Regions from separate parts of the Brevibacillus sp. FW306-2-1A-C05A genome, predicted to be linked through region 3. Evidence: riboswitches for the same ligand, from Rfam matches in the RefSeq annotation. Region 3 holds a riboswitch; each other region holds the start of a gene.
The links. Region 3 has a riboswitch for cobalamin ahead of metE (5-methyltetrahydropteroyltriglutamate--homocysteine S-methyltransferase). Riboswitches for the same ligand answer to the same signal wherever they lie in the genome.

Region 1: it holds a riboswitch for cobalamin, as region 3 does, so the genes downstream of both, AC3WJN_RS02780 (ABC transporter substrate-binding protein) here and metE (5-methyltetrahydropteroyltriglutamate--homocysteine S-methyltransferase) in region 3, are expected to answer to the same signal.
Region 2: it holds a riboswitch for cobalamin, as region 3 does, so the genes downstream of both, cobO (cob(I)yrinic acid a,c-diamide adenosyltransferase) here and metE (5-methyltetrahydropteroyltriglutamate--homocysteine S-methyltransferase) in region 3, are expected to answer to the same signal.

Annotation. Positions count from the first base shown of each region.
Region 1 is NZ_JBYSWV010000001.1:531,380-537,937, forward strand. It holds gene AC3WJN_RS02770 (ABC transporter ATP-binding protein) at 1-137, opposite strand, end outside; gene AC3WJN_RS02775 (FecCD family ABC transporter permease) at 145-1,182, opposite strand; gene AC3WJN_RS02780 (ABC transporter substrate-binding protein) at 1,185-2,162, opposite strand; cobalamin riboswitch at 2,313-2,461, opposite strand; gene AC3WJN_RS02785 (MBL fold metallo-hydrolase) at 2,597-3,544, opposite strand; gene AC3WJN_RS02790 (YbaK/EbsC family protein) at 3,622-3,753, opposite strand; gene AC3WJN_RS02795 (cupin domain-containing protein) at 3,731-4,000, opposite strand; gene AC3WJN_RS02800 (MerR family transcriptional regulator) at 4,229-4,987, opposite strand; gene AC3WJN_RS02805 (hypothetical protein) at 5,108-5,278, shown strand; gene AC3WJN_RS02810 (manganese-dependent inorganic pyrophosphatase) at 5,437-6,369, opposite strand.
Region 2 is NZ_JBYSWV010000016.1:88,749-95,306, forward strand. It holds gene cbiB (adenosylcobinamide-phosphate synthase CbiB) at 47-1,006, opposite strand; gene AC3WJN_RS12215 (histidine phosphatase family protein) at 1,003-1,626, opposite strand; gene cobS (adenosylcobinamide-GDP ribazoletransferase) at 1,623-2,363, opposite strand; gene cobU (bifunctional adenosylcobinamide kinase/adenosylcobinamide-phosphate guanylyltransferase) at 2,360-2,899, opposite strand; gene cobD (threonine-phosphate decarboxylase CobD) at 2,896-4,002, opposite strand; gene cobO (cob(I)yrinic acid a,c-diamide adenosyltransferase) at 4,002-4,541, opposite strand; cobalamin riboswitch at 4,825-5,044, opposite strand; gene AC3WJN_RS12240 (MarR family winged helix-turn-helix transcriptional regulator) at 5,240-5,659, shown strand; partial or broken gene AC3WJN_RS12245 (MFS transporter) at 5,676-6,438, shown strand; partial or broken gene AC3WJN_RS12250 (hypothetical protein) at 6,456-6,558, opposite strand, start outside.
Region 3 is NZ_JBYSWV010000019.1:57,942-64,499, forward strand. It holds gene AC3WJN_RS13540 (SgcJ/EcaC family oxidoreductase) at 14-478, shown strand; gene AC3WJN_RS13545 (acyl-CoA thioesterase) at 623-1,117, opposite strand; gene metE (5-methyltetrahydropteroyltriglutamate--homocysteine S-methyltransferase) at 1,142-3,427, opposite strand; cobalamin riboswitch at 3,572-3,771, opposite strand; gene brnQ (branched-chain amino acid transport system II carrier protein) at 3,920-5,272, opposite strand; gene nrdF (class 1b ribonucleoside-diphosphate reductase subunit beta) at 5,757-6,558, opposite strand, start outside.

The DNA.
Region 1 (6,558 bases), on a different contig from region 3:
ATTTTCAAAAGCGTTGATTTTCCGCTCCCATTCGGGCCGATGATGCCAAAAAACTCGCCCTGCTGGACTGTAAACCCGATCTCGCGCAGGACGGACACATCCTGGTAAGACTTTTGCAGCCCGCGCACTTCGATCATGACGCGACTACCTCCTTCCGATCCGTTTGTTTTGCTTCAGCAAATAGGCGAAAAACGGCGCTCCCAAAAACGCAGTCACGACCCCGAGCGGGATTTCTGTCGGCACGAGCAGCATTCGCGCCAGCGTATCCGCCCACAGCACGTACACACCGCCGCAGATGGTCGCCATCGGCAGCAAAATGCGGTAGTCAGGCCCGACCATCATCCGCACCAGATGCGGCACGACCAGCCCGACAAACCCGATGACGCCCGCAATCGAAACCGCCGCTGCAGTCAGGAGCGTAGAGACGAGCAAAATGATGAGCTTCGTCTTGTCGACGTTGACTCCGAGATGCGCCGCCTGCCGCTCCCCGAGCGCAAACAGGTTCAACGAGCGGGCATAGCCAAGCAGCACGAGCACGCCGATCAGCAAATACGGGACCAGGACGTACGTGAAGGCCCAGCCGCGAAACGACAGGCTTCCCATCAGCCAGAAAACGATCTCGTTCACCGTCTGATCCGACAGCGACACCATGAAGGACACGAGCGAGCCGAGAAACGCCTGAATGACGACGCCAGACAAAATCAGCGTCTCCGTCTGCAGCTTGCCTTGCGTCTTGGCGAGGGCAAGCACAATCCACAAGCTGACAAGCCCCGTCAAAAAGGCGACGACAGGCGTGCTCCACTCTCCAAGAACAGCAAACTGCAAGCCGAACAGGATCAGAAAAGCCGCCCCGACGGCCGAACCGGACGCTACGCCCATCGTGAACGGGTCCGCAAGCGGGTTGCGCAGCACGCCTTGAAAGCCCGCGCCCGCAAGCGACAGGCAAGCTCCGATCAAAATGGCCAGTACGACGCGCGGAAAACGCACCTTCATCACGATCTGCTCGGACGACTCCGGCCATGTCGCCGGAATCCACTCCGACATGCCGGGAAGCTGGTGCAAGAGGATGAGCCATACTTGCGAAAGAGAGAGCGACGCCGCCCCCATCGAAATGCTGACCACCACGGATACGAGCAGCACAAGGCTGCTCGCTCCTCCCCATATAAGCCATTGCTTTTTCATTTTTATTTCACCAGGTCAGGATAAATCGCTTTAGCTACCTCGATCAAACCTTGTGTAATGCGCGGGCCTGGGCGCGCCAGCAGGTTTTGGTCCATTCCGAACACTTGCTTCTCGCGGATCGCCTTCATCGTATCCCAGCCGTTGCGCTTTGCGATGATCTCTTCCAGCTTCGTGCCCGTCTTGTCATCCGTAATGCCTTTGGCGTACAAAATGACGTCGGGATCGCTTTTCAAAATCTTTTCCTCGCTGATCGGGTTCCAGCCCTCTGTGTCGGCCGCAATGTTCGTCCCGCCTGCCAGCGTCACCAGCTCGTCGAGAAACTCCCCTTTGCCCACGGTCCAGCCTGGCGCAAACTCCAGGTACACTTTTTTCTTGTCTTCCGGCTTCACCGCTTTGACGGCTTCCTGTACGCGGGCGATATCCTGCTTCATCGCGGCGACGACTTTTTCCGCCTGCTCCTGTCGGTTGGTGATAACCCCCATCGTCAAAATGTTGTTCAGGATGTCATCCACTTTTTTCGGATGCGTGACGTACACTGGCATGCCGAGCGATTTCAGCTTGTCGGCAACCGGCTTTTCCATCGAAATTCCGCCGATGACCAGATCGGGCGACTGGGCGAGAATCGCTTCTTCGCTCGGCTTGACGACTCCGCCCACTTTTGGCTTCGTGCTCGCTTCTGCCGGATAGTCGTCGAAGTCGGAGACACCGACAATCCGCTCGTTCAAGCCGAGCGCGAACAAGATTTCCGTCTCTGCCGGGGAAGTCGAGACGATTCGTTGCGGCTCTTTTGCCACGGTCACTTCTTTTCCGGTCGCGTCTGTGACGGTAAGCGGGTAGACGGTCTGCTTGGCAGCCGCGTCCTGTGGCGCTGTCTGCAGTGCTTCTGCCTGCGGAGCAGGTGCCGTCTGGGTGTTGCCGCCGCAGCCGACGAGACTTGCAGCAAGCACCAGCGGGCTGAGCAGTTTCCATGCGCGTTTCATATGTATGACTTCCTTTCTGTGCGACTGGTTGATTCTTAGCAAACAAAAACCCTTCGCTTCCAACCGGAACCAAAGGGTCGACATGTCAGGCTCATCCATGCTCACGCAAAAAAACGTCCTGAACGGGCCGAACCTTTCCGCGAAGGCGCAGGCACATCAGGCAAACAGGCAGGTCTCCTGGCTTGGCAGCTATTGCGACAGCCGCTTTACAGTGGCGGGACCGCGCCGGACTTGCACCGGCTTCCCTTTTCACCTCGTCCTTTGGCAAGGACCAAGGCACCTGTTTGCGCGTATTCAATTGCAATGGCCTACAACTGCTAAGACTCATCCATCATGATAGCATTCCTTTGCCAAAAAAAGAATGCTTTTTCGCTGCTGCCACGGCTACGTAAGCCCATGCTGCCCGTCTCGTACCCGCTGTCTGGCGTCTCCCGCTATTTCCTGCGCTTTTGCAAATAGTCGACAATTCCCATCGCACATACTTGCAAATCGAGCCGCAGCACGTCCAGCACCTCATGCCCGTCGCCGATCCCGAACGATTGCAGATGCGCCAGTACACGCCCGAACAGCCGCTCCGCCAGTTCGCCATCGCCGAGTCCGGCGGCTACGACCGCCTCCCCTTCCGCGACAAAGACAGGAAGCCACTCGCGCACCTGCCGATAGACGTCGGCAACATCGTCAGTCATGCCGAAATGCCCGAAATAGATTCGCGCAAGCCCGCGCTGTTCAAAGCGTTCCACGGAGCGCAGCATCGCCTGCGGGTCAAACTGGTTCGGCGAGGTGGACGGCAGGACGAAGTGAATCCCGTCCCGTTGAAGCTGCAGATAGAAGACACCCGCTGTATCTCCCGTGAACATGCCGCGGCTGACCGGGTCGTAAATGCTGAAATGATGGTTGGCATGTCCCGGCGTGTCCCAAAATTCCAGGACAGAGTTGGCGCCAATTTGCAGCGTCTCCTGGTCGGCGCGCACGATGATCCGCTCTTCGGGAACGGCGACAATCGGGTCGAACAGGCGGTCAAAATCGTCGTGATACACCGCTCTGGCGCCCGCGATCAACCGGCTCGGGTCCACCAGATGGCGCGCTCCTTTTGGATGCACCACGATTTTTGCCTGCGGGCACTCGCGCAATAAAAGTCCCGCTCCCCCCGCGTGATCGAGGTGAATGTGCGTCACGATGATGTACTTCACTTGCTCCGGGGAAAATCCGAGCCTGCGCAGCCCTTCCCGTATGTACGGGACAGAAGGACTCGGCCCTGTCTCGACCAGGGTCAGCTCGTCCTCGGCGATGACGTACGTTCCCGTCCGCTGCGCCCAGCCCATATCAAACCCGTCGATCAGATGGATGCGATGCCCCAGGAAAATCGGTTCTGTAGCTTTCATGTATACCCTCCTCGTTGTTTTAGGAATATTTCCACTTTATCATCTATTCTACAACGAGGCGATAGACCCCTTTGCCGCTAGCGGCACGAAGCGATACAGGCGACCTGTCCGTTCGTCATTTGCACCAGTTGCTCGGGAGTCAGTCGAAACACCGCTTTCGGATGCCCTGCCGCCGCCCAAATGACTTCATAGCGGCTGTTCGCCGTCATTGCTGTACGCGTGGGGGACGTTGCCCGTGAAGCGAATCGCGTCCCCTTCGCCGAGGCGAAACGTCTCTTCCTTGATTTTCAAGGCAAACCGTCCGGCGCTGACGCTTATATACTCGTAAACACCGTCATTGTGCGGCATGGAGAGATAGCTCGCGCCCGGGTCCAGCTCGAACAGATTATATAACGCAACAAACAGAAAAGAAAAGCGGTTGGGCGGCTCCCTGCTGCTCGCCCGCTGTCTGTTCACGGTAACACGCGTTCAGCGCGAAAAAACTCGACCTCGATGGACGGATGGCTCACTCCCTTGGGCCAAAAGTTTTCATCAGCGAAAAAATTCCGGTTCCAGCCAAGGGGCGTGAGCCAGGCCAGCTTGGGCATGAAACAGGCATGAAAAAACACCGCCCCAATCGGATCGAAGCTTTCCGATCTGATTCAGGGCGGTGCGCGGTTTGTTTTTCTCGACGCTATCGGCTGTCTACGCTTGCGTATAAATCACGACCGCATCGCGGAGAAACGCCGCCAGTCCCGGCTGGGTTTTATCGTAGTAGGCGGTGAAGCGCGGGTCGTCCACATACATTTGCGCCACCCCGGCGTGCGCTTCCTTGCTGTAACTGTCCCAGTAAAACGTCAGCCACTGGCGATGCAGGTCGGCCGCTTTCTGCGCAAGCTCACTGCCCGGATCTCCCGTGGCAAACGCCTCTTCCAGCGTCTTGTGCAACTCTGCGTTCAACTGCTCAAGCCGGTTGTACTCTTCCTCGGTCATTTCCTTGAATTTCCGGTTGGAACGGTCCACCTGCTCGTCGCCGTATTTGGCGCGAATTTCTTGCCCGTACTGCTTCTCGTTGTCATCAATCAGTTGCTGCTTGAAGCCTTCGAATTTTTGTTTGTCCGTCATCGTTTTCGTCCCCTCTCTTTGCGCTAAGGTTAGATCGACATTGGCGATCAGCCGATCGAGCTGAGCCCGTTTGTCCAGCAGCTTCGCGCGGTGCTCCCGCAGTGCCTGGACGGCGTCGAAGGTCGGCGAGCTGACAATTTCCTTGATCTCCTCCAAGCTCACACCCAACTCGCGGTAGAACAAGATTTGCTGCAAGCGATCCACTTCTGCCTGCCCGTAAATGCGATACCCGGATGAATTGATTCTCGCCGGCTTGAGAAGGCCAATCTCATCGTAGTATCGGAGCGTCCGGGTACTGACGCCCGCCAGGAGACCCAGCTTTTGCACCGTATATTCCATCTTCCATCCCTCCTGACAAATTCATCGTACACATTTACGCACCGTCAAAGTCAACCGTAGTTCTGTCAGGAAAAATATGTTAACCTATTGGTAAGCCACTGGAAAAAGGGGGACTTTCGAATGCTCTATACCCTCGTTGTTATTTTGGCTGTTCTCGGCGCCGCCTACTTTTTGACAGGCTCGATCAGCCTGCGGGCAAGAGACAAACACGCAATCCGGCATTACGACGATGACGCCTATGCGCAGCAGACGATGAACCATCTGAGTCATCACAACCACAATCCGTTTTGAGCGCCATGAGAAAACCAAAGGCTGTGCCGATGACTTGGCGCAGCCTTGGTTGCCCTTATCCTGGATGAGAATCTGATCCGTTTTTATTTGATAGGAAAAAAGGCTGCCCACATTTCGCGGGCAGCCTTTGTGTTTTTTGGTATTTCGGTAGCGTATTTTTAGAGAGCCTGGAATGTATCTGTCAATACAGGCACGATCTGCTTCTTGCGGGAAACGACTCCTTTGAGAACGGCTTTGTTGTCAACCAGCGTGACGTTGTACGCCTTTTCTACCGCTTGTGTAGCCGTACCGAGCGCCAGCGCCACAGAGTCGTTGTTCAGGATGTCGGTTACGACGAACACGAACAGGTCTAGACCTTTGTCCGCGATGATGGCGGAAATAGCCGCTTCCAGTTCGCCTTGGCGAGCCAGCACGTCATTGACGTCTACTGCGTTGACTTGGGCGATTTCCACTTTCGCGTTGCCCATTTGAAATTCTTTGGCATCGAGGGAGAGCAGTTGGGCGATGGTTTTGTCGCTCAAATCTGCGCCTGCCTTGAGCATTTCCAGTCCGTACGCTTGCAGGTCCACACCTGCGATTTCCGCCAGTTCATGGGCAGCGGCTACGTCTTGCTCTGTGCAGGTCGGGGATTTCAGCAGCAGCGTGTCGGAAATGATCGCGGACAGCATCAGACCCGCGATGTCTTTTGGAATCTCCACGCCGTTTTCTTTGTACATTTTTTTCAAGATGGTCGTGGTGCAGCCGACAGGCTCCGCGCGGAAGTACAGCGGATTGCTTGTCTCGAAGTTCGCGATGCGATGATGGTCAATTACCTCGACTACTTGCACCTGCTCGATGTCGTTTGCGCTCTGTTGACGCTCGTTGTGGTCCACGAGGATTACTTCGTTGACTTCGTTCGCCACGGTTTCCACGAGGCGAGGCTCTTTTACCTGGAAGTAGTTCAGGACGAACGCCGTCTCGCTGCTGATGACACCGAGGCGAACTGGCTCTACGTTTGCGCCGAGCTTCGTTTTCAGATCAGCGTAGACGAGCGCCGAGCAAATGGAATCCGTATCTGGATTTTTATGACCGAAGATTAGCTTTTTTTCCATCATCCATACTCCTTAGTCGTATATTGGCGTCAAAATTATACCACAATCTAGCGGGTAATCCCAAGTAACATTATAGGTTCTACGCTGATGAATGGGAATACGGAATTGCCAGAAAATGAAAAAACCGGCCTTATCGTCTGGACAAAGGCCGGTTTGCGGTTTGCTGCGGACTGTGCTCGCGCGTTACAA
Region 2 (6,558 bases), on a different contig from region 3:
CGTTCTCATTTCTTCCGTTGTCTTACGCTTCGTTTCAAGTGCCGCCCTATATAAAAGCAATGGCAGCCGCAATCGCCAGGCACACGAGCAGGCACAGCAAGGAGGTGAGATACATCAGCCGAATCGTCGCCATAATATCCGCCGCAGCCAACGGCCGATGCGCATCCCCGAGCCGCGCCCGGTTGGAAGGCACTCCCTGGTAGTAGTTGAGCCCGCCAAGTTGCACGCCCAGCGCGCCAGCCACTCCCGCTTCCGGCAGCCCGCTGTTCGGGCTCGGGTGCAGATGCGCGTCCCGGCGAATCATCGCCCAGCACTGTCGCCAATCCAGCCGCTGCAGCCCGCTTGCGATTACCAACAGCAATGCCGTCAGCCGGGCGGGTATGTAGTTCATCGCGTCGTCGAAGCGGGCGGACGCCCAGCCGAGATTTTTGTACATTTCGTTTTTGTAGCCGACCATCGAGTCCAGCGTGTTGGCTGCCCGGTACGCCATCGCCAGCGGCGCGCCGCCAATCGCGGCATAGATCAGCGGGGAAACGATCGCATCGACGATGTTTTCCGCCACCGTCTCCACGGCCCCCCGGCAAATCTCCGGTTCGTCCAGTTGATCCGTATCGCGGCCGACCACCATCGACAGAGAGCGCCTCGCCGCTGCCATGTCCCCGGCGAGCAGGTGGCGGGCGATCTCCAGTCCCGCGTCCGCGAGTCCTTTTGTGGCAATCGTCGTGGAGATGAGCCACGCGCTCAACACCCACGAGAGCAGCGGATGAATGAACGCCGCTCCCCATAACAGCAGCCAGACGACCGCGTAGCTGCCTGTGACGATCAACAGCGGGAGCAGGACGCCAGCCAGCTTCAGTTGCGATTCCCGCTTGACTGCCGCGCGAATTACCCGTTCCAGCCGCGTAATCCACCAGCCGATCATGACCACCGGATGCGGCAGGCTGCGCGGGTCGCCGACCACCCGGTCAATCACGTATGCCGCGCACAATATCCATACTTCTGTCATGTTGTCCCTCTCTTTAAACCTTCCAGCCGTAGTCTTCGCCAGCGTCGCCCGTCCCATTGCGCCAGCAGGGCCTCTCCGTGCCCTACGCCATCTACGTGCCAATATCGCTTAGGGTCGTTTTCCAGCCAAACCGCCTGAAACCAGCGAATCACTCCCCCGTGCGCGACGCAAACCGTAGTCTCGTCCGCAGCCGCTTGCCGCTGCTCCAAAAGCTTGCGCAGCCAGCCGTCCACCCGGTGCCCCAGTTCCTGCAAGCTCTCGCCATTCGGCGGACTGCAGCGATACGGGTCGTCGTACCAGCGGACAGCCCGCTCGGCATCCGAGCGCATCAGCTCCTCGTAGGTCAAAAGCTCCCAGTCGCCAAACGACAGCTCGCGCAAAGCCGGGACGGAAATGATCGGCAGCCCCCACTCGTCTGCCAGCGGCCGGGCCGTTTGCGTGCAGCGGAGCAAATCGCTTGCGTACAGCGCGACAGGCCGTTTTAGTTGCTGCGACAATTGCCGCGCCAGCTCGCGCGCCTGCTGCTCCCCCTTTTCGTTCAATGGAATGTCGCTATGCCCGAGATATTTGCGCTCCCGATTGCTGTCTGTCTCCCCGTGCCGTATCCAGATCAACTTCATGTCCACCAGCTCCCGACCAGTACGAGCAGCATGACCGCCTCGCCGCTCTCGATAGCTGCTCCGTAGCAGTCTCCGTTCAGGCCGCCGAGCTTGCGGGCGACCGAGCGGGAAAACAACAGCACGAACAAAAGCGAGACGACCATTGCCGCGACGACCTGCAAACCTCCGGCGAACCAGCCAGCCGCGGCGAGAACGATGTATCCGGCGGCGATGGCGACAGGCGACAGCCCTGCACTGATGCCTTTGCCGATCCCTTTTTCCTGCGATAAATACGGCCACAGCCGAATCGACAGCAGCACATGTGTCCGCGCTATGGCAGGAACGAATACGAGGCGCACACCCCAGCCAGGATGCGCAAGCTCCGCGACGGCCCCTGCCTTGAGTAAAAGTAGCAAGATCGCGGCTAAAACCCCCATCGCGCCCACGCGGCTATCTTTCATGATCGCGAGCACTTGCTCTTTTGGCCGGCTGCTTCCCAGTCCGTCCGCCAAATCCATCCAGCCGTCCAGATGCAGTCCGCCTGTGATGTACACCCAGACAGCGAGCGTCAGCACGGCGGACAGCCACGGGCTAAAGAGCACAAGCCCCGTCTGGTGGACTCCCCATAGCAAAATACCTATGACCAGCCCGACTGCCGGATACCAGTTGACGCTTTTTTTCCACGCCTCGTCGGACGGGCGCAGCCACGGAACCGGAATCCGGGTGAAAAAGGCGATCGCGTGCCAAAATGCATTCATCCTTTGATCCTCCACGGGATTCCGGCCATGACCGCGTAGACCTTCTCTGCCTGACGCGCAGCCCGCTGGTTGACGTCGCCCAGCGCGTCTGCGAACCAGCGGCCGAGCCGATTCATGGCGACACCGCCCAGCCCGACCTCGCTTGTGACCGCAATCACTTTTTGCGGGGAGCGCCGGACAAGCCCAAGCCACGCCTCTGCCTCCGCAAGCAGCGCCTCTGTGTGCGCCTCGCTTCGCCACTCTGCTTCCTCGACGCTCATCAGCCGATTGCTCACCCACGTCGACAGGCAATCGATCAGCACGACGTCGTAAGGTGTGCTAGCAGGCTCGTAGTCGCACAGCCGCTCGCCGACCTCCACGCTGCCCCACTGCTTCGGCCGCCGCTCCTTGTGCCGCTCGATCCGCTGCCGCATTTCCTCGTCCCACGCCTGACCCGTCGCCACGTACAGGACGCGCTCTCCGGCCTGTTGCGCCAGTTCTTCCGCAAAGCGGCTTTTTCCCGAGCGCACGCCGCCTGTCACCAGCACAAGACTCATCGCTCCCCGCTCCCTTCGCTGTGTACCTCGCGCAAGGCCGCGATCAAGCGCGCATTGTCTTCTGGCCCGCGAACGGCGATGCGCACGTCATGCGCCGTCAATCCGGGATACATGGCGCAACTGCGAATCAGCACGCCTTTTTTGCCGAGCCGCTCTTGCAGTTGTGCGGCTGGCAAGCCCTCCGGCGAGCGAAGCAGCAAAAAGTTCGCCTCCCCCGGCCAGACCTTCCAGCCCAGCTCCCCGCGAATAAACGCGACCAGGCCAGCGCGCTCCCTGGCGACCAGGCTGCGTGTCCGCCGCTCGTACTCATGCTCTTGCAAGCACAGCTCCCCCGCCAAAAGCGCAAGCGCATTCACGCTCCAGCTCACCTGCTTCGCGCGCATTTTCGCAATCGCGTCAGGCTGGGCGATCGCGTATCCGAGACGCAAGCCGGGGATCGCGTACATTTTCGTCATCGACCGCAGCAAAATGACGCGGGGAAAGCGCTCCAGCCGACTTGCCAGCGTAAACTGGCGGCTTTCTTCCACAAAATCGAGAAACGCCTCGTCCACGACCAGCCACGTATCGGTCTGGGCCGTCCAGTCCGCCATCTGCAACAGCTCCTGTGGCTCATACAAGATGCCAGTCGGATTGTTCGGCGAGCCGACAAACACCAGATCAGCCTGTTCGAACAGACGGTACAGCTCGGCGCTGTCGGCCTTGTAGCCGTTCTCTTCTTTTCCGTAGCAGCCGATGACGGTTGCGCCAAACTGCTCGGAAAGCTCTGCATATTCCGAAAAGCAAGGATAAATCACGCCGACTGTTTGCGGCTGCAGCCCGAGAATCGCGAGCGCCATCGCTTCTGCCGCTCCGTTCGCAGGCAAAAGCCATTCCTTTGGCAACTGCAACCGCTGCGCCAACGCCCGGCGAAACTGGCGATGCCCAGGGTCCGGGTAACGCAGCACGGCAGACAGCGAGGCCAAAAGCATCTCGCGCACGCTGTCCGGCATGCCCAGCGGGTTAATATTGGCACTGAAATCAAGGAATTGGCCCGGCTCCATCCCAAAGCGGTCCGCTGCCGTCAGCAAATCTCCGCCGTGGCCGTACGCTTCCAGTACGTTCATCAAAACTCTACCCCCAGCACCGCTGGTATTCCTTCATCGTAGTAATGCTTGATCGGCTTCATCTCTGTCACGAGATCGGCCATGTCGATGATTTCCTGCTTGGCGCTCCGCCCCGTCACGACCAGATGCACATGGCTCGGCCTGTTTTGAATCGCTTCCAAAACGTCCGCGAGCGGCAGCACGTCCGCAATCGGAAAACGGTCGATCGCCAGCGCATTGTTCAGCTCGTCGAGAATGACGACATCGTACTCGCCCGAAGCGAGCTTTTCCCGGGCGAACGCCCACGCTTCCTGCAGCGCCGCGCGATGCTCCTCCGGCGTCTTCGTCCAGGTGAAGCCTACGCCTTTTTGCACGATTTCGATGCCCAGCTTGTCGAAGATGATTTTCTCTCCGTACGTGCGCTCCGGCGACTTGATGAACTGGATCATGATGACCTTTTTGCCTCGTCCAGTCGCGCGCACAGCCAGCCCCACCGCGGCTGTTGTCTTTCCTTTGCCGTCTCCGGTGTAGACCAAAAACAGGCCCCGCTTGTTGCTCAAGTACGCTCACCCCCAAAATAAACTGTAGGCCCCGTTGCCCATCCCTAATAATTTTCGGAGGCACAGCGCTCCAAAAATGCAGTTTAGGCTCCGTTGCCTATTTCAAATGTTTTCCATAGCCTCGTTATTTACCTGACTGAAAAAGTGAAGAGTTTGCCGATTTGCTTCCTGTTTCGCTTTCCGCGTACAAAAAAACGCCTTGTTTCCCCAAACCTCCAAGGAAAACAAAGCGCGGATAGCCGACTGCAACAATCCTCACCTCATCCTTTGACCCGAAGGAAATCAGTGGACATCAAAACAGGCAGGTCTCCTGGCTCAAGGATCTTCGCTCTTCTTCCTCCTTCCCGCACGCTGGCGTGCAGTGGATGGCGCCGTTGCCAAGAAGAAGAGCTCCTCTTTTACAGTGGCGGGACCGCGTTGGCTTTTCACCAAACTTCCCTTTTAACCTCGCATTCGCAAACTATCGCTTGCGAAAAACAAGGACCTGTTTTTCTACCATATTCAAATGTCGTTCTTTTCTATGACAAGCACTTGCTTTAATAATAGCAAATGCTACCGGGGATTCAAGCAAAAGCTGCGGATAGGAACATACTGGGCATTGATCTTTGTTTTGTGAACTAATTATTTGTACACAAATCTTTTGTGTGCGTGTTATCTTATTCTTACATCGATTTCCAATAAAATATTTGGAGGTACATATGGATCGGATTGAGGATTGCTATGGGTTTCTTCTCGGGAAGGCGTATCAAAAAATCTGGCAAATGGAAAAGGCCAAATTATCGCCGTACGGGATTACTCCCGTGCAGTTTGTTCTATTACATGCGCTATGGGAAAAAGATGGCCAAAAAGGTGTGGAATTGGGTAGTCGGCTTCGCTTGGATGGAGCAACCATCACGGGGGTGCTCGATCGACTGCAAAATATGGGGCTCATCGAGCGTCGTTCCGATCCCAATGATAGCCGGACGAACTTGATTTTTCTGACTCCGCGAGGCAAGGAATTGGAACAACCTCTGAATCAGATCAGTGACGAAGTGAATCAAGAAGCGATGTCCATATTCAGTGAAGAAGAAGCGAAATTATTCAAAAACATGCTGACCAGATTGGGATTAAACTCATAAGGAGTGCGTTGAGCCTGTGAAGAGCAAAGTGCATTACGCGTGGATCATTTTATTTGTCACCTTTTTCGCATTGTTGGCTGTGCAAGGAGCAAGACTTTCTTTCGGAGCATTTATTGAACCTTGGGAGAATGGCTTTGCCGCGGATCGAGGTACCATTTCTCTCATCTCCACATTGAGTTTTGTCATTTATGGCATATCCCAACCAATAGCAGGCAGGTTGATTGACCGCTTTGGTGCCAGGTCCATTCTCTTAGGCAGCACACTTCTGGTTGGTCTGAGCATTTTTTCACGCAATGGGTAACTTCCCTCTGGCAATTGTTTATTCTCTATGGTGTCTTCGCTTCCATTGGTGTTGGAGGTGCCTCCAATGTAGCCGCAACCATTATGGTCACAAATTGGTTCAATAAAAGGCGTGGACTCGCATTCGGAGTAATAGAGGCTGGCTTTAGCGTAGGCCAAATGGTAGTTGTGCCAGCCTCACTGTTTTTCATACAGTGGTTTGACTGGAAAATGGCTGTTGCGGTATTGGGTCTCTTTTTACTGATCGTGGTATTTCCCGTCATGATGTTTCTTCTGAAGAATCATCCTGCCGAAAAGGGGTTGCAACCGATAGGAGGTCGCCACAGATTGCAGATGAAAGACAACAAATACATCCTTCCAGCCGGCAACCGGTCAGGCGGATATTTCCAACCAAAGCTTTCTGGTTTCTGATTTTGCCATTTTTCATCTGCGGATTCACCACTACCGGCTTAATGGACACGCACCTCATTCCCTTTGCCTAACGAAACCAGCGAGCTTACAAAAAGTCCGCCATGATGATTTCCAGGTCAAACGGAGTGATTCCCTCGTCCATGGAGAAAACCGTGTCCGCCTCATCCGCCCGGTCAGTCAGCGTGCCT
Region 3 (6,558 bases):
GAGGTACGCCAGGATGGGCACAGCCACACACGAAGATGCGATTCGCACCCTCTACCGGCAAGTCATTCGCGGCTGGAACGAACACAGTGCATCCGGCATGTCCGCTCCGTTCGCGGCAGACGGCGAGCTTATCGGCTTTGACGGCAGCCATCTGATCGGACGAGCCGCCATTTTTACGCACCTGCACGACGTTTTTTCCCACCATCTGACTCCCCCCTTTGTGTACAAAATCAAGTCCGCATGCCTGCTCAGCGAGGAAGTGGGGATGGTTCGCGCCATGGTCGGCATGATCCCTCCCGGAAAAGACGAGCTTGATCCAGCGCTCCATGCGCACCAGACGCTCGTAGCGAAAAAGCAGGGCGAGCAGTGGGAAGCCGTACTGTTTCAAAATACGCCTGCACAGTTTCACGGACGGCCCGAGCTGGTCGAGCAGTTTACAGAGGAGCTGCGGCCGTTGGTGCGGCAACAGTTGTTTTGACGTTGCGGCTTTCCCCGTGCCGCATTGTGTGTTTGCCCTTGATCCCTTAGTGCCTGCGTGCCGCTCACAGCAAAAGCCCTCAACCTGTCGGTGAGGGCTTTTGGCATTGCTTTTGTTGCTGTATGCTGTTTCTTGCAACGGTGACTACAACTCCGCCTTCCGCTGCTTCCTCAGCGCGTAGCGATGCTTCGCCTTTTCGTGCTGGAGGCGCTCCTCCTCGGTTTCCGGGATGACGGCGGGCACCAGCGTCGGCTTGCCTTGCTCGTCGAGGGCGATCATCGTCAAGTACGCTCTCGCGGTCATGCGTTTTTCGCCTGTCAACAGATTTTCCGACTCCACCTTCACGAACACTTCCATCGACGTGTTGTGCGTCCAGGTGACGTACGCTTCCAGGTTGATCGCTTCCCCTGTCTTGATCGGCGCGAGGAAATCGAACGAATCGCTGGACGCGGTGACTACCGGCTTGCGGCAATGGCGCATCGCCGCGATGCAGGCGATCTTGTCGACGTACGCCATTACTTTGCCGCCGAAGATCGTATTGTGATGGTTCGTATCCGGCGGGAAGACGAGGTCTGTCAAAAAAGTTCTCGACTGCCCGACAGGCCGTGCTTCTGTTGCGATCTGGGCTTCTGTTGCCATCTGTACTGCTCCTCTCGCTCATGCTTATGCTTTTTGTGCCAGGCGGTTTCGTACTGCGTGTGTCGCCGCTACCATGTTTTTCAGAGACGCGATTGTTTCCTCTCTGCCCCGCGTCTTCAGCCCGCAATCCGGGTTGATCCAGAATTGCCCTGGCGGCAGGACTTGCACGCCGCGGGACACCATTTCCTCGATCTCGGCCACAGCCGGAACGCGCGGGCTGTGGATGTCGTAGACGCCGAGGCCGATCCCTTTGTCGTACGTGCACGTCCCGAACACCGAGACGAGCTCGCCGTGGCTGCGGGAAGTTTCGATCGAGATCACATCGGCATCCAGCTCGCTGATGGCGTCGATGAAATCGTGGAATTCGCAATAGCACATGTGCGTATGAATTTGCGTGCCAGGCTCGACTGTCGAGGTAGCGACCCGGAACGACTTGACCGCCCAGTCCAGATACGCGGCTCTGTCTGCCTGCTTGAGCGGCAAGCCTTCCCGCAATGCCGGCTCATCCACCTGAATCATGCGAATGCCCGCCGCTTCCAGCGCCTCCACCTCTTTGCGCAGCGCCAGCGCGATCTGCTCGCACACTTCCTGACGGGAGACGTCGTCGCGCACGAACGACCAGTTTAAAATCGTGGAAGGACCTGTCAGCATCCCTTTCACTGGTTTATCCGTCAACGACTTGGCATATACGCTCTCCTTGACCGTCATCGGGGAGACGAACTGCACGTCGCCGTAAATGACCGGCGGTTTGACGCAACGGGAGCCGTACGACTGCACCCAGCCGTTTTTCGTGAAAACGAAGCCGTCGAGCTTTTCTCCGAAATATTCCACCATGTCTGTCCGCTCGAACTCGCCGTGCACCAGCACATCCAGGCCGATCTGTTCCTGAATGGCGATCCACTCGCGGATTTGCTCCTGAATGAACGCATCGTACTGTTCGACGGTCCAGTTTCCTTTTTTGAACTGCTGTCTGGCCTGGCGAACTTCTGTCGTCTGCGGGAAGCTGCCGATCGTCGTCGTTGGCAGCAGCGGAAGCTTCCACGTCGCCTGCTGAATCTCGCGACGCTCGTGGAACGGCACTGCCCGCTTCGCCGCTGTCGACGCCAGCGCTTTTCTCGCCTCCTGCACTTCCTGGCGGTTCCGTGCCGGAGATTGGGCCAAGCGCTGCAAGTCTTTCTCGTTCTGGGCGATTTCCTTCGAGATAACATACTTTCCATATTGGAAACCTTGGACTAATAAGCGCACTTCAGCCAATTTCTCATCGGCAAACGCCAATGCGACGCGCACTTCTTCCGGCAAATCGGTTTCGTCTTCGACGGTAACCGGAACGTGCAGCAGGCTGCTCGACGGCTGAACCCATACCCGCTCTGGGGCTACTACGGTGCACAACGTTTTGACCAACTCCCACTTTTCCTCCAGGGCCGAGCGCCAAATGTTGCGTCCGTCGATGACCCCGGCGCCGAGCACTTTGTCTTGCGGAAAACCGTGCGTCGTCAAGTTGGCCAGGTTCGCTGTTTTCCCGTGAACAAAATCAAGGCCCAAACCGTGGACAGGCAGTTCAATCAGCTCCTCGTACCAGTCCACCGCTTCAAAGTACGTCTGCACCATCAGCTTCAGGTGCGGCAGCGCCTGGCTGAACTGCTCGTACACGCGACGAATGAGCACTTTGTCTTGCCCGGTAAGATCGAGGACAAACGCAGGCTCGTCGATCTGCACCCACTCGACGCCGTGCAGTTCCAACTCGCGAAGGACGTCCACGTACAGCGGCACGATCTGATCGACGACGCGTTCAAATTCGTCTTTGGCATACCCTTTGGACAGCTTGACAAACGTGTACGGCCCGACGATGACAGGCTTGCCGGCGATCCCTAGCTGATCTCTCGCCTCCAGGTACGCTTGCAGCGGCCTGTTTTCCGTCAAGACAGGCGTGCGCTCGCCGAACTCGGGGACGATATAGTGGTAGTTCGTGTTGAACCACTTGGTCATTTCGCTGGCGACCGCGTCTTTGTTGCCGCGCGCCATCGCAAAATACGTAGCCAGCGGCACCGGACCGCCCGCATACGCGAACCGCTTCGGAATCAGGCCGAACATGACCGCCATGTCGAGCATGTGGTCGTAGAAAGTAAAGTCGTTGACCGGAATCCAGTCGATCCCCTTTTTTTGTTGTTTGACCAGGTGCTGCTTGCGAATTTGCTCCATTTGCGCAAGGAATGTCGTCTCGTCGAGTTTCCCCGCCCAAAAAGCTTCCAGTGCCTTTTTCCACTCGCGATCTTTGCCGATCCGCGGATATCCCAAGTTGCTGCTTTTCATTTGCTTCCTCTCCATCCTTTGCGATCATTTTTTCGATTTCGCCCAATAAAAAAGGCATCTCCAACGATCAGAAAGAACGTTAGAAATGCCAAATAAACACTGAGATCACAGCATCCTAACACCTCCCTATCTCCCGTAGGTTAAGCAGTGTTGTCGAAACAGGCAGGTCTCCTGACTTGAGGATCATGATCTGCACAACGCCTTCCCAGTCAGCTCGACCAGTGGCCAAAAGTTGTGCAAACTCCCCTCATACAGTGGCGGGACCGTGTCGGATTCTCACCGACTTCCCTTTTCATCCTTGCGCCGATATTCATCGCCAAGGAACCTGTCTCCACTCATATGAAATTGTCGGTATGAGTGCATGTGCCCCAAAAATGGGCGGGACACACCTTTCTTCATACAGTAACACGTAAACCAGTTTTTGTCATGCTAAACTATTTCCACTTTGCAAACTGATGTCAACGTTCAGGCTGCTTCCTCATAATGCCTGTCCTATTGCTTGGTCAGGCGAAGCTCACGCGCGCGCAGCGATGGTTTGCGCATCAAATAAACGAGGTAGCCGCCAACGCCCCCGATCAATGCAGGCAGCAGCCAGCCCAGGCCGATCGTGTACATCGGCAAGTAGCGGGAAAAGACGTCGTTGATCGCCGCAAGCTCGACCCCGGCAGCATTCAGCCCGTCAAACAGGCTGACGAGAAACGTACCGAACAAGCTGCCTTGATACACCTCTGGCCGACCGCCAAACCCTTGATGCAAAAACGTCAAAAAGATCAGCGAGATGGCGATTGGGTACATCGTCGTCAAAATCGGAACAGACACCTTGATGAGCGCAGTCAACCCGATATTGGCGACGAGCGTACTGAACACAGCCAAAATGACGGCAAACTTTTTATACGAAATGCGCGGAAACATCGCGTGGAAATACGACGAGCACGCCGTAATCAATCCGACGCTGGTCGTCAGGCACGCCGCAGTAATCATCAGGCCGAGCAGCAGGCCGCCGTAAGAACCGAAGTAATAATTCGACACTTTGGCCAAAATTTGCGCCCCGTTTTCCAAATGGCCGAGCTTTTCCACGCTGGAAGCGCCCATGTAGGCAAGCACCGAGTAGAAAAACGCCAGGAGCGCACCCGCAATCAGCGTTGCTTTGGCGCACGTCAGCAAAATTTGCTTTTTCGACGTAACCCCTTTTTCCTTGATCGCATTGACGATGATGATGCCGAATACAAACGCCCCGAGCGCGTCCAGCGTCAAATAGCCGTCCTGGAATCCTTTGAAAAACGCCTTGGACTGGTAATCGCCCACTGGCGCTTGCAGCTCGCCAATCGGATACACAATCGCCGTCAGGACGATGATGCCGATAAACGTCAGCTTCATCGGTGTCAAGACTTTTCCGACTACATTGATAATTTTTCCTGGATTGAGCGACAACAGGCAAGCGAGCGTGAAGAACAAGACGGTAAACACAATCAACGGCAAAGGCCCGGCCTGCTCGGACAAGAACGGCTTGATCCCGATCTCAAACGAAACATTCCCGGAGCGCGGAATCGCAAAAAACGGCCCGATCGCCAAATAGAGCAAAATCGTGAAAACAAGACCGAACAGCGGGTGCACACGGCTTGCGAGCGAACGCAAATCGTCTTTACCTGAATACACCAACGCTGTAATTGCCAAAAGTGGCAAGCCAACCCCTGTCACGAGAAAACCGGCGTTGGCTTCCCAGACGTTCGTTCCCGCCATCTGTCCCAGCATCGGTGGAAAAATCAGGTTGCCTGCTCCGAAAAACAGCGCAAACAGCATAAATCCGATGATGACGATAAACGAATATGAAACTTTTTGAAGCATGACAAAAACCTCCTGTGAGTAAGAACGAAGGGCCTTGTAAGGAACCCTCAGATTAGTGAAAAAATTCACGAAGTCTAGCGGCTCGTCCAGCCTCCAGCCAAACTGGATAACACTGGATTCATTGTCAGATAAATCAGTCCTCCAGACGCATGACTCGATGATTCTGCGACTCTCGTCACTGCCGCATTGCTGTTCCAGCCTAAGCCCAACTCGGCTCGACCGGGTGGCAATCAAAAGAGCCGACACATCATTTATTTATAACATAAATATGAATGAAAAGGTATTTTAAAATGAAGAATTCTTTTATTCCTTTCTATAAAAGATTCTTGATCGAGAAAATCTCACAGGAAGGAATGTGGGCAACTCATCCGCTACTTCGCGCGCGCCTGTGCATGCGCGCCGCTCGCCCCTTTTCGCGTAACGGGCACGACAAAAAGGCTGCCGTCTGTAGACAGCAACCCTTTTAAACGATCGTTTAACTTTTTTACTCAAAGCGAAAATCGTCATCCGTCAGCGGCTCGACGTTGAGCGTGCGGACGTAGCCATTGCCTTTTTTCGAGAAGAAATCATGCTGCTTCGTGTGCGTGCGAATCCCGTTCAAGACGATCGGGTTGACTTCCTCCTCGGGGAAAAACGGCTCCAGCCCCAGATTCATCAACGCTTTGTTCGCGTTGTATCGCACGTAGGCCAACACCTCGTCCGCCAGGCCAATCTCTGTGTACAAGGAGACAGTGTACTCCTCTTCGTTTTGGTGCAGCTCGTGCAATAGCGCGTACAGCTCCTCTTTGACCGTCGCCTGCTCCACGACGCTGAGCCGCTGGTACACTTCCTGCGCGAGCACGCCGACGTACAGGCCGTGAATGCTCTCGTCCCGGACGATCAGGTCGATGATTTCGCCGCTGCTCGTCATCTTGCCCTGCCCGGCCAAAAAGAGCGGGTAGAAAAAGCCGCTGTAAAACAGGTAGCTTTCCAAAAAGACGGAGGCGACCATCGCCATGTACAAATCTTTTGGCGTCTCGATCTCCTGGTAGCGCTTTGCGATCAGCGCCGCTTTCTTTTGCAGATGCGGACTCTGCTCCACCCAGGCAAAAATTTCGTCAATTTCCTCCGTGGCCGCGAGCGTCGTGAAAATGCTGCTGTACGATTTGGCGTGGATTTGCTCCATCATGCCCATGAAAGCCAGGACGGCTTTGCGCTGCAGCCCGTCCACATGCTCCATGATTTTCGGCATCCCGACGCCGCCTTGCACGGTGTCGAGCAAAGTCAGTCCGCCGAGCACTTTTTTG